3 regions of the Terrabacter ginsenosidimutans genome follow, and region 3 is predicted to be linked to each of the others. Evidence: riboswitches for the same ligand, from Rfam matches in the RefSeq annotation. Region 3 holds a riboswitch; each other region holds the start of a gene.

Region 1 (4,530 bases), on a different contig from region 3:
GCCGAGCGCCGTCCGCAGGCCCGGCACGGCGCCGACGGCACCGGCGAAGACCTGGTTGGCCCGCAGGATCGCGAGCACGAGGCCCACGAGGCCCTCCCCCGTGGGGGCCTCGCCAAGGACGTGGAGGCCGTCGCGGATCTGGACGTCCTTGACCTCGCAGAGCCAGCCGTCGACGTGCATGACGAACTCGTCGAAGACGTCGTCGTCGGGGCGCTCGTCGAGCCCGAGGTCGTGGTGCAGCTGCGCGGACTGGATGAGCGTCCAGATCTCGGCGCGCAGGGCCGGCGCCTTGGCCGGGTCCATGACGGAGACGTTGCCGTACTCGTCGAGCAGCTGCTCGAGGCGGGCGATGTCGCCGTAGGACTCGGCGCGCGCCATCGGCGGCACGAGGTGGTCGACGATCGTCGCGTGGGCGCGGCGCTTGGCCTGGCTGCCCTCGCCGGGGTCGTTGACGAGGAACGGGTAGACGAGCGGGATCGAGCCGATCGTCGCGTCGGGGCCGCACGCCGCAGAGAGCGCGAGATTCTTGCCGGGCAGCCACTCGAGGTTGCCGTGCTTGCCCATGTGGACGACGGCGTGGGCGCCGAACTCCGTTGCGAGCCAGTCGTAGACGGCGAGGTAGTGGTGCGTCGGGGGAAGGTCGGGGTCGTGGTAGATCGCGATGGGGTTCTCGCCGAAGCCGCGTGGCGGCTGGACGAGGACGACCACGTTGCCGGCGCGCAGGCTCGCTGCGACGAGCTCGCCGTCGGGGTCGGTGTGCCGGTCGACGAAGACCTCGCCGGGCGCCTCACCCCAGTGCTTCGTGACGGCCGTGCGCAGCTCGTCGGGCAGCGCGTCGAAGTGCTCGCGGTAGCGGGCGGCGGGGATGCGCACCGGCTGGCCGGTCAGCTGCTCCTGCGTGAGCCAGTCCTCGTCCTGGCCGCCGGCTTCGATGAGGGCGTGGATGAGGGCGTTGCCGGCGGTGGTGTCGGCGCTCTCGCCGTCGACGGGGTCGAGCGGCCCGGTGCCCGGGATGTCGCCGGGGGCGCCGAGGTCGTAGCCGGCGTCGCGCAACGCGCGGAGGAGCCGGACGATCGAGACCGGGGTGTCGAGGCCCACGGCGTTGCCGATGCGCGAGTGCTTCGACGGGTACGCCGACAGGACGACGGCGATGCGGCGCTCGGCCGGCGGGGTGTGGCGCAGGCGGGCGTGGTTGACCGCGAGCGTGGCGAGGCGGGCGCAGCGCTCGGTGTCGGGCACGTAGTGCGGCAGGCCGTCGGCGTCGGTCTCCTTGAAGGAGAACACTCCCCCGATGATCCGGCCGTCGAACTCGGGCACCGCGACCTGCGTCGCGACGTCGAGCGGACTCATGCCGTCGCCGCTGGCGGCCCACTGGTCGCGGCTCCAGGTCAGGCAGAGCCCCTGGATGATCGGCACGTCGAGGGCAGCGAGGGCCTGCACGTCCCAGGACTCGTCGTCCTCGCCGGCGCTCGAGGTGGCGGGCTTCGTGCCGCCCGCCGCGAGGACGGTGGTGACGAGGACGTCGTATGCCGTGAGGTGCTCGAGGAGGTCAGCCGGGGCGTCCCGCAGCGACGACACGTGCACCGGCACGCCGATGCCACCGGCTGCATCGACGGCGTCTGCGAGCGCATGGACGTAGGCGGTGTTCTCGGCGGCGAACTGGGCGCGGTAGAAGAGGATCCCGACGCGCGGGCGGGGAGTGTCGCCCGCGGCGTCGGAAATCTGGGTGGCCGCGGGCTCGGGGCGGTCGAGCACGCCCCAGGCCGGCAGCGGGGCCGGCGGCTCGAAGCCCTCGCCGGTCATGAGGAGGGTGTCGCCGAGGAACGCGTGCAGCTCGCGGAGGTTGGCGGCGCCGCCCTCGGCGAGGTAGCGGTGGGCCTCGGCGACGACGCCGGGCGCGACGGTCGAGAGGTCCATGAGCGAGGCGTTCGGGGTCTGCTCGCCGCCGAGCACGACCATCGGCTTCCCCGCGCCCCGGATGCGGCGGAAGCCGTCGCACAGGTCCTGGGGTCCGCCGAGGATGCGCGCCACGACGATGTCGGCGGCCTCGACCGCCTCGGCCATCGAGGTGTGGCCGGGTCGCGACGGGTTGGCGAGCACGTAGTCGGCGCCGCTCCCGCGGGCACACAGCAGGTCGGTGTCAGACGTCGAGAGCAGCGCGATGCGCGTCACTGGAACTCCTCGGCGGGGTGTCCACGCCCCGCGGTCGAAAGGAAATGAAGCGCTGCCGGCAGTTCCTGACTCACCGCCGCCCTCTCGGGTGACGACTCACAGTGGCGGGACCGTCCCGGATTCTCACCGGGTTCCTGGTCGACGACGCTGGGCCCACCCTAGCCCGTGCTCGCACCGCGGTCGCGGCGGCGCCCGCTCGGTAGCGTGAGCGGGTGCGCCTGCGTTGCCGGTGACGCAGCCGTCAGCGGCGAGGACGGGGTGCCCGTCGAGCTCACGGTCGGACGCGCAGCCGTGTGGGAGCCGGGCGAGAGCCACGAGACCAGGAGTGTGGCCGGGATGACCGCTCTCGTCGTCGAAGGCGACATCGCCCTGGCCTGAGACGGCCGTCTTGACCTCGTCGCGCTCGGGCCTAGCATGTGCCGCGTGACCGCCCCGACGAGCCGCCCGCATCAGGCCGCCGATGCCTGCCCGGGTGTCGCGCGACCCTTCTCGGCGGCCGACGGCGCCATCGTGAGGCTCCGTCCGGCGGGCCGCCCGGTGCCCGTGCAAGCGCTGTCACTCTTGATCGATATCGTTGCGGGACAAGATGATCCGATTGTCCAGCTCACCTCCAGGGCCGCCCTTCAGGTGCGTGGCCTTCCTGATCCGCTGACCGCCGACGTCCACGCCGCGCTCACCGCGACCGGCCTCGTTCCGTCGTCCTCCCACGAGCTGGTGCGCAACGTCGTAGCCTCCCCTCTCTCCGGCCTCGACGCCGGCGGGAGGTGTGATGTGCGTCCCCTCGTAGCCCGTTTCGACGACGCCGTGTGCGCCGACCCCGAGCTGTCGCACCTCGGCGGACGCTTCCTCTTCGCGATCGACGACGGCCGCGGCGACGTCATCAACGGCGCCTTCGACCTCGGCTTCCTCGCGACCGGCCCGGACCTCGGTGTCGTCCTCGCTGGCTCCTCCGGCCACGGCTGGGAGGTGTCACTCGGCACGGCCGTGCCGATGCTCCTCACGCTGGCTCGCGAGTTCGCCAGCCGGACAGGTCGAGGCGAGAGCGCATGGCACGTCGACGAGCTCGAAAATCCCCTCGGACCGGCACCCACGGCCCGCCCCGAGGTGCCGGCGCCGCCACGGACCCCGCTCGGCGCGGTCGGCCGGCACGCCGTGGTCGCCGTCCCGCTCGGACTCCTGCGTCGGGAGCACGTCGACGCCCTCGCCCAGGTCGCGGACCGCGTGCGCGTGACGCCGTGGCGGTCGCTCGTCATCGAGGACGCCGCCGCTGCACTGCCCGGGCTCGAGGCTGTCGGGCTCGTGACGCACTCCGGATCACCGTGGAACCGACTGCATGCCTGCACCGGCCTTCCCGGCTGTGACCGGTCGGCCCTCGACACCCGCGCCCTCGCTCGACAGCTGGCGCCGCTCCTTCCGGCGGGACGCCTGCCCGTCCACGTCAGCGGGTGCGCGCGTCGTTGCGGGACCCCGGCGACGGCATACGTCGACGTGCTGGCCCCGACGTCCACCGGGGAAGCCTTGTCCACCATCAGGGAGCAGGAGGCGTCATGGACGTGACCACGCTCGGGCTGCAGGCCCCGACGCGACGCTACGACTACGTCACGGACGGCGCCGAGATCTACCGCCGGTCGTTCGCGACGATCCGCGCCGAGGCCCGCCTCGACCACCTGCCGGAGGACGCCCGGGTCGTGGCTGTCCGCATGGTCCATGCGAGTGGCGACGTCGACCTCACCGCACACATCGCCGTCCACGCCCGGCTCGTCACGGCTGCGCGGACAGCCCTTCAGGCCGGCGCGCCGATCCTCACGGACGCCCACATGATCGCCTCGGGCATCACCCGGGCCCGGCTGCCGCGTGACAACGAGGTCGTGTGCACGCTTCGTGACGACCGGGTGCCCGCGCTCGCAAAGGCCTGGCGCACCACGCGATCCGCTGCCGCCGTCTCTCTCTGGGGTGACCGGGTCGACGGTGCGGTCGTCGCGATCGGCAACGCTCCCACCGCCCTCTTCCACCTGCTCGAGACCATCGCCGACGGCGGACCCCGACCAGCCGCCATTGTCGGCATCCCCGTCGGCTTCATCGGATCGGCCGAGTCGAAGGTGGCGCTCGCCGAGAACCCCTTCGACATCCCGTGGCTCGTCGTCCACGGGCGGCGCGGGGGCTCGGCCCTGGCAGCCTCGGCCGTCAACGCGCTGGCCCGCGAGGAGGAGCTGTGACCGGCTGGCTGCGCGGCGTGGGCGTCGGCCCGGGCGACCCGGAGCTCGTCACCGTCAAGGCCGCGCGGCTCATCGGCGAGGCCGACGTCGTCGCCTTCCACAGCGGGCCGCGCGGTGACTCGATCGCGCGGCGCATCGCCGA
Region 2 (4,530 bases), on a different contig from region 3:
GCCGCAGCTGCACGCGCTGTTCGACGAGGTCGGCAGCGTCCGTGTCGTGGTGCTGGCGAGCGGCGACCCCCTGGTCTCGGGCATCGGCTCGACCCTCGTCCGCGAGCTCGGCGCCGAGGCGGTGCGCATCCACCCCGCCGTCTCCTCCGTTGCGTTGGCGCAGGCCCGAATGGGTTGGGCCACTGAGGAGTCCGAGGTGGTGACCCTGGTGGGTCGTGATGTCGACCGACTGCGCCGTGACCTCGCTCCTCGGGCCCGGCTCGTGGTCCTGACGTCGGGCGAGGACGCCCCGGCCCGTGTCGCGGCCCTGCTCGTCGAGGAGGGGTATGCCGTCAGCCGCCTCACGGTGCTGGGTGACCTCGGCTCTCAGACTGAGTCCCGGGTCGACGGCGTCGCCGCATCGTGGGCCGGAGGTCCGGCGCCCCGGTTGCACCTCGTGTGCGTCGAGTGTCAGGCCCACCCGAGCCGGAGCGCGAGGTCGCTCGTGCCGGGACTGGAGGACACGGCATACGCCAACGACGGGCAGCTCACCAAGCGGGTCGTGCGAGCGGCCGCCCTGGCGCACCTGGCGCCGCAGCCGGGGGACGTCATGTGGGACCTGGGCGCGGGCGCCGGCTCGGTCGGCGTCGAGTTCGCCAGGCACCACCCGCGCAACGAGGTCCATGCCGTCGAGCGCAACCCGGACCGCGCCGAACGGGTGAGGCGAAATGCTCGCGCACTCGGCGTGCCCTCACTCCACGTCGTCGAGTCGTCGTCGCTCGAGGCCCTCGCGTCGCTGCCTCGGCCCGATGCCGTCTTCGTCGGAGGAGGGGCGACGCGGGACCTGCTCGACGCGTGCTGGAGCGCGCTGGCGCCGGGTGGGAGGCTCGTCGTCCACGGCGTCACCGTCGAGACCGAGGCCCTGCTGCACGAGGTGCGCGGCCGTCTCGGCGGGTCGATGAGCCGCATCGCCGTCGAGGACCTCGACCCCATCGGCTCGCTCCACGGCTGGAAGCCGGCGCGGTCGATCGTTCAATGGTCGGTGGAAAAGGCTGTGCAGCAGACAGATTCGGAGATGTCATCGTGACCGTCCACTTCATCGGCGCGGGTCCGGGAGCTGCCGACCTGCTCACGCTCCGCGCGGTGCGGCTCGTCGGCGCATCCCGGGTGTGCCTCTACGCCGGCACCTACATCGGCCCCGAGGTGCTCGCGCACTGCCCCGACGAGGCCGAGCTCGTCGACACCCAAAGCCTCGACCTCGACGCGATCACGGAGCACTGCGTGCGCGCGCACGAGGCCGGGCACGACGTGGCCAGGCTGTGCTCGGGCGACCCCTCGCTCTACTCCGCCATCGCCGAGCAGACCCGCAGGCTCGACCGTGCGGGAGTGCCGTGGGACGTGACGCCCGGCGTGCCCGCGTATGCCGCTGCAGCCGCCCTCATCGGCCGTGAGCTGACGGTGCCCGAGGTCGCCCAGTCCGTCGTGCTGACCCGGGCGCACCGTGACTCGACGCAGATGCCGGAGACGGAGTCCCTCGCCCACTTCGCACGGTCCCGGGCCACGCTCGTGCTGCACCTCGCGATCCGCCGCACCCGCGAGCTCATGGCATCGCTCGTGGACGACTACGGCGACGACTGCCCGGTGGTCGTCGTCGCGAACGCGGAGCAGCCCGACCAGCTCGTCCTGCGCGGCACGCTCGCCGGCATCGCCGACCAGGTCGAGGAGGCGGGCCTGCGTCAGGCTGCGGTCATCCTCGTCGGGCACGCGCTGGCAGCGCGCGACACCGACGACTTCGTCGAGTCCCACCTCTACGGGACGCGCGTCGCACGGCTCACGCGAAACACCCCGGGCGCCTAGGGATCTCGTGGCCCCCCGTGGCGCCGGGCCGTGGCCTGTGTCAGGATGCGAGTGCCGCAGTGCACGGGAAGTCGGTGTGATTCCGACGTGGTCCTCGCCACTGTGACCAGGGAGCAAGTCCCCACCATTCGCCACTGGTGACCGCAGGTCGCTGGGAAGGCTGGGGAGGCGTGACGATCTGGAAGCCAGGAGACCGGCTGCGGCGATGATCTGTCCACGAGGCATGGAAAGAAAGGGTCAATTCGCCATGACCACTGCAGCATCGGCTTCCGCCGTCCCATCCGTCACCACCGACGTCCGCGTCCCCGCCTGGGCCTGGGCGCTGCTCGCGTTCGCGGTCTTCGCGCTCTACTTCGTCTCGCAGGAGAACGGTGCGCTGCTCAGCACGCCTGCTGCGCAGATGCTCCACGAGCTGACGCACGACGCGCGTCACGCTCTCGGCGTGCCCTGCCACTGAGGTGGGGCTGAGCTTCGGCTCCGTGCTGCGGCGCGGGGTCCTTGCCGGCGTGCTCGCCGGCGCCACAGCCGCCGTCGTGATCTGGCTCGTCGTCGAGCCCGTCTTCCGTCGAGCCCTCGTCATCGAGGACATGCGCACGATGCACGGCGGTCAGGCGGCTTCGGGCCGCCTGCTGGCCCACGGCGGTGACGAGCCGCTCGTGTCGCGCACGGCGCAGGTCGTCGGGGGCGCCGTCACCTCGGTCATCGTCGGGGCAGCCGTCGGTGTCATCTTCGCCGTCGTCTTCGCCCGGATGCGAGAGCGGCTGCCCGGGCGCGGTGACTTCGGACGCTCAGTCGTGCTGGCGACGATCGGCTTCGCGGCCGTGAGTCTCCTTCCAGCGCTGAAGATCCCGTCCAACCCGCCCGCCGTGGGCGACCCGGCGACGGTCGGACGCCGCACGATGCTGTATGCCGTCGTCCTCCTCCTCGGGGTGGCCGTGGCCCTCGTCGTGCCGGCGCTCGACCGCAGGCTCGCTCGTCGTGGCACCGTTGCGTCGAGCCGCTGGGCTCTCGACATCGCGGCGGTCGTGGTGCTCGTCGGGCTCGTGCTCGTCCTCGTGCCGGGAACGCCCGACCAGGTGCCGCCCGACGTGCCGGCCGACCTGGTCTGGGACTTCCGGCTCGCGTCCCTGGCCCAGCTCGCGGCGATGTGGCTGACGCTCGGAGTCACGTTCGGGCTGCTCATGGAACGAGCCGGAGCGTCGGGTCCTGCGGGCGAGCGGGCCTCGGCCAGCGCGCCCGTCCCGGCGTGACGGCATACGACGGCGCCTCCCCGGGAGAGACCACCTGCATCGTCCGCGTCTGCCGTGACTGCTGCTGCGGCACCGAGGGCAAGCACCCCGGGGTCGACCACGACGGGCTCCTTGCCCGCCTCGAGGTCGGCACCCGGGGGCACGCGCGCGTGCTGCGGAGCGCGTGCCTGCTCGCCTGTGACGAGTCCAACGTCGTCGTCGTGACACCGTCGGTGGCCGGTCGCCGGGCCGGTGGGCGGCCCGTGTGGCTGCGTGCCGTGCTCGACGACGAGACGGTCGACGCGATCACCGGGTGGGTGGCGCTCGGCGGTCCCGGGGCGGAGCCGGTCCCCGCGGGGCTGGAGGACCGGGTCTTCGCGCCGAGCGGGTTGTCGCTGACGTGGACGGCGGTCTGACGGTCGGTCCGAGGGGTCGACCGTCAGACGAAGGACTCGAGGTCGTCGCGCATCCGGCTCAGCTCGGGCTGCTCGCCGTAGAAGGACTCGAGCGCGGCCAGGGCCCGCAGCACGGCCGCACGACCCTCGTCGTCGATCTGCCCGGTGAGGCGCAGCAGGGTGAAGCCGGCGCCGACGACGGTCGTCGCGGTGTCGACCCCGTCCTCGTCGTCGAGCTCGGCGAGCATGCCGTCGACGTCGGACGGATCGTCGAAGCCGTCGGCGAGCAGGTCGCGAACGGTCGACGTGGGACCGAGCTCGTCCGAGCGTGCGGCCCAGTCGGCGAGGAGGTCCGCGCCCTCGTCGGTGCCGAACGGCGCGAACTCGCCGGCGGGGTCGTCGTAGATCGGGCTCGTGAAGTGGTCGGTGAACGCGTCGTCCGCCGGCGCCTCGATGCCCGTGCGGGTCTCGTCGTCGTGGGTGGTGTCGTCATCCATGGCATCCAGCATGCCGCGTCACGAGTCGGCGCGGACGTCCAGCCCCACCTCGACGGTGTCACCCTCCTGCACGTCCTCGGCGCGGCGGACGGCATCCTTGAGCGGCACGACGTAGCCGCCGTTCTTGGGCCACAGGGAGGTGGTCCACTCGGTCGCGCCGATGCGGGCGGTCACCGGGATCATCCCCCAGCCGTAGCTGACGTGGGCCACGTCGTGCAGCGCCTGTGACTCGTCCTCGGGCACCGTGACGAAGTAGTAGGGCGCAGGACCGCGCCACTCCCAGACCTCACCGCTGAACTCGAGCTCCATGGCATCAGGATGGCAGGGGGCGCTGGCGTGAGGAGCCGGAGAGACCCCTACTTCGGCGTCCGAAGTCAACGACTCGAGCTGGACCGAGTGGTCGTGGCACGGCGTCGACCTGTCGTGACGACAAGCCCCACGCCACACAGCCCAAGACCCAGCGAACCCGTTGCGATGAGGACGTTCACCGGTACTGCGACGTCCTGCGCGACCGCGAAGCGCCCAGCCTCGGCTGCACTGCTGCACGTCACCACGTACGTCGTCCCTGAGATC
Region 3 (4,530 bases):
CTCGGCGACCGTGAGCCAGGTCTGGGGCAGGAGCACCTTGGTGACCTGTGGCGCGAACGCCGGTGAGGACGCGAGCACCTCTCGGGCGGGACCGTCGGTGACGATCTCGCCGTCGGCGAGGATGACCACGCGGTCGGCGACCTCGGCCGCGAGCTCGACGTCGTGCGTGGCCAGCAGGACCGTCGTGCCCCGGGCTGCCAGGCCGGTCAGCACCTCACCGAGCCTCTTCTTGGCGCCGTAGTCGAGTCCACGCGTCGGCTCGTCGAGCAGGAGCACCTCGGGTGACCCCGCGAGGATCACCGCCAGGGCGAGCTCCAGGCGCTGGCCCTCGGACAGGTCGCGTGGGTGGACGGTGGGGTCGATGCCGTCGGAGATGCGCTCGAGCAGGGCCCGGGCCGTCCCGGGCGCGGCCCCGAAGTCGTCGTCGGCGGCCGCGCACTCGGCCGCGACCGTGTCGGCGTAGAGGAGCAGCTCGGGCTGCTGCGGCACGAGCCCCACGGTGCGCACCCTCTCGCGGGCGGACCGGGCGTGCGGGTCCACGCCCTCGGCGCCGACGCGCACCCGCCCGCCGGCCAGGCGGTGCTGTGCCGCGACGGCGCCGAGCAGGGTGGACTTGCCGGCGCCGTTGCGACCCATCAGCGTCGTCACCGACCCGCGAGCCACGGCGAGGTCGACCCCGTCCAGCACGATGCGCCCGCCGCGCGAGACGCGGACGCCGGTGAGGTCGACGGCGTGGCCGGGCCCGGTGACGTGCAGGTCGGCGACCGGTCGGGGCGTGCTGTCGCCGAGAGCCTCGCGCAGCGACGCAGCCTGTCGGCGCGCGTCGCGGATCGACAGGGGGGTCGGCGACCATCCGACGAGGCGGGACAGGCCCACCACCGGCGGGTAGATCAGGGAGCGGAGCATGGCCTCGGCCGGGTCGAGCAGCTCGGACACCCGTCCGTCGTCCACGAGGACGACGCGGTCGGCGTGGTGCACGACGCGCTCGAGCCGGTGCTCGGCCAGCACGACCGTGACCCCGAGGTCGTGCACGATGCGGTGGAGCGAGGCCAGGACCTCTTCTGCGGCAACAGGATCCAGGGCCGACGTCGGCTCGTCGAGCACGAGCACCCGCGGGCCCGCCGCGAAGAGGGCGGCGATCGCGACGCGCTGCTGCTGACCCCCCGACAGGGTGCGCACGGACCTCGCCCGCAGCGGCGTGAGGCCGAAGAGGTCCAGCGTCTCCTCGACCCGGCGGCGGATCGTCGTCGAGTCCAGGCCCATCGTCTCCATGCCGTAGGCCACCTCGTCCTCGACGACGTCCGTGACGAACGTCGACGACGGGTTCTGCTCGACGAGGCCGACGACGGTCGCGAGGTCACGCGGGCGGTGCTCGGCCGTGTCGAGGCCGTCGACGGTGACGCGGCCTGTCAGGGTGCCCCCGCTGAAGTGCGGCACGAGCCCGTTGATGGTGCGCAACAACGTCGACTTGCCGCTGCCCGTGGGGCCGACGACGAGGACGAGCTCGCCCTCGGGGATCTCGAGCGTGACGTCGTGCAGGCTGGGAGCGGGGGCATCGGCATACTGCACCGTCGCGTGCTCGAAGGTGATCACGGAGCGACCTCCCGGGGACGGGGTGTGAACCACGCGGGCGTCGCGGCGACGAGCAGCGCCAGGACGGCGAGCAGCGGGACCTCGGGCAGCTCGGCCCGCTGGCTCGGGACGACGCCCTCCCAGCCGCGCACGGAGGCGACCACGAGACAGGCAGCCGGCACGGTCCCGGCGAGCACCGTCGCGGTCTCGGTCCACGTCCACCGGTCGCGGCGATGGCCGGACCGGGGGTCGCGCGATGCGCCGACGACGAGGCTGGAGCCGGCGAGCACCGCCCCGAGGACGAGGACCGGCAGCCCCAGCACGCCGCCGGCCGATGAGTCGAGCAGGCCGTAGAGCCCGGCCAGCACCCCGACGAGTCCGGCGAGCGCGAGGCCGGTGGCGGCGCGCCGGCTCGTCGAGGTCGAGTGGACCGCGCGGCCGTAGCCCCGGGACTCCATCGAGGCGGCGAGCCCGAGCGACCGCTCGAACGCCGTCTCGAGCACCGGCACGGTGAGTCGCGCCATCTCTCGCAGGCCCCGCCCGTCGCGACCCCGGAGGGTACGGGCCGCCCGCACGTCGCGGGCGTCGGTGAGCAGCTGCGGCGCGAAGGTGAGGCCCACGACGACGGCCGTGCCGACGTCGTAGAGCGTGGCCGGTAGGTAGCGCAGCAGCCGCCGCGGGCTCGCCAGCGCGTTGGCGGCGCCGAGACACGCGAGGACCGCTGCGAGGCGCAGGGCGTCGTATGCGGCATACAGGAGCGACTCGAGCGTCACCGTGCCGCCCAGGCGCACGGCGGCGGCCCAGTCGGGCAGGGGCACGCTGGGGAGGGTCACGACGACCGTCCCACCGACGATGCCGTTGCCGAGCAGCGCGGTCATGACGATGCGGAACGCCACGACCACGGCACCGATCACGAGGAAGGCCGGCAGCGGGTTCGGCGTGGCCGGGTCGTGTCGCTCCGCGACGACGAGCAGGCAGACCCCGATGACGAGGAGCAGGAGCACAGGGTTGGTCGTGCGCGACGCCGCCGTGGCAAGGCCCAGCCCCCACAGCCACCATGCTGCAGGGTGCTGGAGCCTGGCCTTGACCCGTGCCACGCGCGTCGTGGCTCCTCAGACGTCCCGGCGGGCGCGCGACCGCGAGCGCACGAGCAGGTAGGCGACGAGGGCGAGCAGGACGAGACCGGCGATGACGTAGGCCGCCACCGACCCGCCGGAGGTGCCGGAGGCCGGCGCAGCGGCGACGTCGGTGGCGGTGGCAGCCGGCGTCGTCGCAGCGGCAGTGGGGCTGGCCGCGGGCGCCGCGATGGTCACCGGCTGGTCGGCGGCCTTGGCCTCGGGACTGACCTCCTTGACGGCTCCACCGCAGTCACTGGTGGGATAGCCGTCGACGCCGCAGACCAGGCCCTTCTCCACACGGACGTCACCGGCAAGGGCCAGCACGGCCGAGCTCGTGGCGTCGGCCGCGACCACGGCGCACAGCGCCTTGGGGGCGGGAGGCGTCGCGTTGTCAGCTGCATCGGCAGGGCGGCCGAAGTCGACGACGAGCCCCACGCGCTTCTTGCCCGCCTCGGCGGGCGTCGAGCCGCAGACCTGGTCGAACGTCATCACGGCTCGCGGGTAGCGGGTCGAGGCCTCGTCGGCGACGGCGAAGCGCCAGCCGTCGACGCTGCCGTCCTTGGGGACCGTCTGGTCCGGGCCCTTCTGGGCGAAGGCCCAGGCGCCGTCCGCGAGCTGGTAGAAGCCCCAGTAGCGGTAGGCGGCGGCATGGGCTGGCGCAACCGTCAGGGCGGAGAGCAGCGTCGCCACGAGGGCGGCGAAGACGACCCGGAGCGGGGCACGACGGACAAGGGACACGGTTTCCTCCTCGCGGTCGGACACCATGTCGGGTCTGCTGGCTGACGCCGGCCCGGCGGGGTGACTCCGGTCCGCATTCCACGACAGACTGACAAAGGAGCCGGTAGGACGCGGGTTTTCCGACTGGTCACCCCGAGCCGGCTGGCGGCGGGGAGTGGCTTCACGGTTGCGGGTCAGCGCCGGAGTCACACCGGCTTGCCCCATCGTCCTTCGGTTAGGCGAACCGTCGCACGTGGGGCTGCCACGCGTCAAACGAGCCGCCAACTAGGGTGGCCACATGAGTGCTGACTGGACCTGGCTGTTCCTCGACGCCCACGGGAATCCGGTGGAGGGGGAGGGCCTGACGACCACGGGCTTCCCGACCCAGAGCGACGCCGAGAGCTACCTCGGGGAGTCGTGGCGTGAGCTGCTCGACGCCGGCGTCGAGGCCGTCACCCTGCGTGAGCACGATGCCGTCGTCTACGGTCCGATGAGCCTCCGGGCGGCGGAGTGAGCGCGACGCCGGCGGGCCGCGACACGACCCTGTCGGCCGGGCTCGAGCGCGACCTCCTCGCCCGTGTCGTGACGGCGCAGCGCACGTGGCGCTCGCCGGGGGTCAGCGTCGGTGTCGTCCGGGACGGACACCTCGTCTGGTCGGCGCACGTGGGCTCGGCGCGCCTCGGGACGAGCCCGGCGTCGGCCACCGACGACACCCAGTTCATGATCGGCTCGGTGACGAAGACGTTCACCGCGCTGACGGTCATGTCGCTTCGTGACGAGGGCCGGCTGTCCCTCGACGACACGCTAGAGACCCATCTCCCCGGCACGAGGCACGGGCGGGTTCCGTTGCGGCAGATGCTCGCCCACGCCTCCGGCTTGCAGCGCGAGCCAGTCGGCAACATCTGGGAGAGCCTCGAGGCCCCCGAGCGCGAGGAGTTCCTCGCCGGTGTGGAGGACGCCGAGCAGGTGCTTCCCGGTCACCACGCCTTCCACTACTCGAACCTTGCCTACGGTCTGCTCGGCGCGGTGGTCGAGCGCGTCACCGGGCAGGACTGGGAGCAGGTCGTGCGAGAGCGCGTGCTGGACCCCCTGGGGATGACGCGCACCGGACTCGCTCCCGCGG

Evidence for each region. Region 3 has a riboswitch for cobalamin ahead of ABD831_RS10075 (SCO2322 family protein). Riboswitches for the same ligand answer to the same signal wherever they lie in the genome.
Region 1: another riboswitch for cobalamin. It lies ahead of cobN (cobaltochelatase subunit CobN); the one in region 3 lies ahead of ABD831_RS10075 (SCO2322 family protein).
Region 2: another riboswitch for cobalamin. It lies ahead of ABD831_RS10670 (CbtB domain-containing protein); the one in region 3 lies ahead of ABD831_RS10075 (SCO2322 family protein).

The regions. Positions count from the first base shown of each region.
Region 1 is NZ_BAABDC010000003.1:87,902-92,431, reverse strand. It holds gene cobN (cobaltochelatase subunit CobN) at 1-2,172, opposite strand, end outside; cobalamin riboswitch at 2,212-2,356, opposite strand; gene ABD831_RS10725 (hypothetical protein) at 2,377-2,550, shown strand; gene ABD831_RS10720 (precorrin-3B synthase) at 2,944-3,729, shown strand; gene ABD831_RS10715 (precorrin-8X methylmutase) at 3,720-4,388, shown strand; gene ABD831_RS10710 (precorrin-2 C(20)-methyltransferase) at 4,385-4,530, shown strand, end outside.
Region 2 is NZ_BAABDC010000003.1:81,077-85,606, forward strand. It holds gene cbiE (precorrin-6y C5,15-methyltransferase (decarboxylating) subunit CbiE) at 1-1,066, shown strand, start outside; gene ABD831_RS10665 (cobalt-precorrin-4/precorrin-4 C(11)-methyltransferase) at 1,063-1,836, shown strand; cobalamin riboswitch at 1,877-2,052, shown strand; gene ABD831_RS10670 (CbtB domain-containing protein) at 2,084-2,293, shown strand; gene ABD831_RS10675 (CbtA family protein) at 2,316-3,086, shown strand; gene ABD831_RS10680 (hypothetical protein) at 3,083-3,481, shown strand; gene ABD831_RS10685 (hypothetical protein) at 3,505-3,957, opposite strand; gene ABD831_RS10690 (DUF1905 domain-containing protein) at 3,976-4,266, opposite strand; gene ABD831_RS10695 (hypothetical protein) at 4,332-4,530, opposite strand, start outside.
Region 3 is NZ_BAABDC010000002.1:863,603-868,132, forward strand. It holds gene ABD831_RS10065 (ATP-binding cassette domain-containing protein) at 1-1,593, opposite strand, end outside; gene ABD831_RS10070 (energy-coupling factor transporter transmembrane component T) at 1,590-2,669, opposite strand; gene ABD831_RS10075 (SCO2322 family protein) at 2,685-3,428, opposite strand; cobalamin riboswitch at 3,522-3,671, opposite strand; gene ABD831_RS10080 (hypothetical protein) at 3,706-3,921, shown strand; gene ABD831_RS10085 (serine hydrolase domain-containing protein) at 3,918-4,530, shown strand, end outside.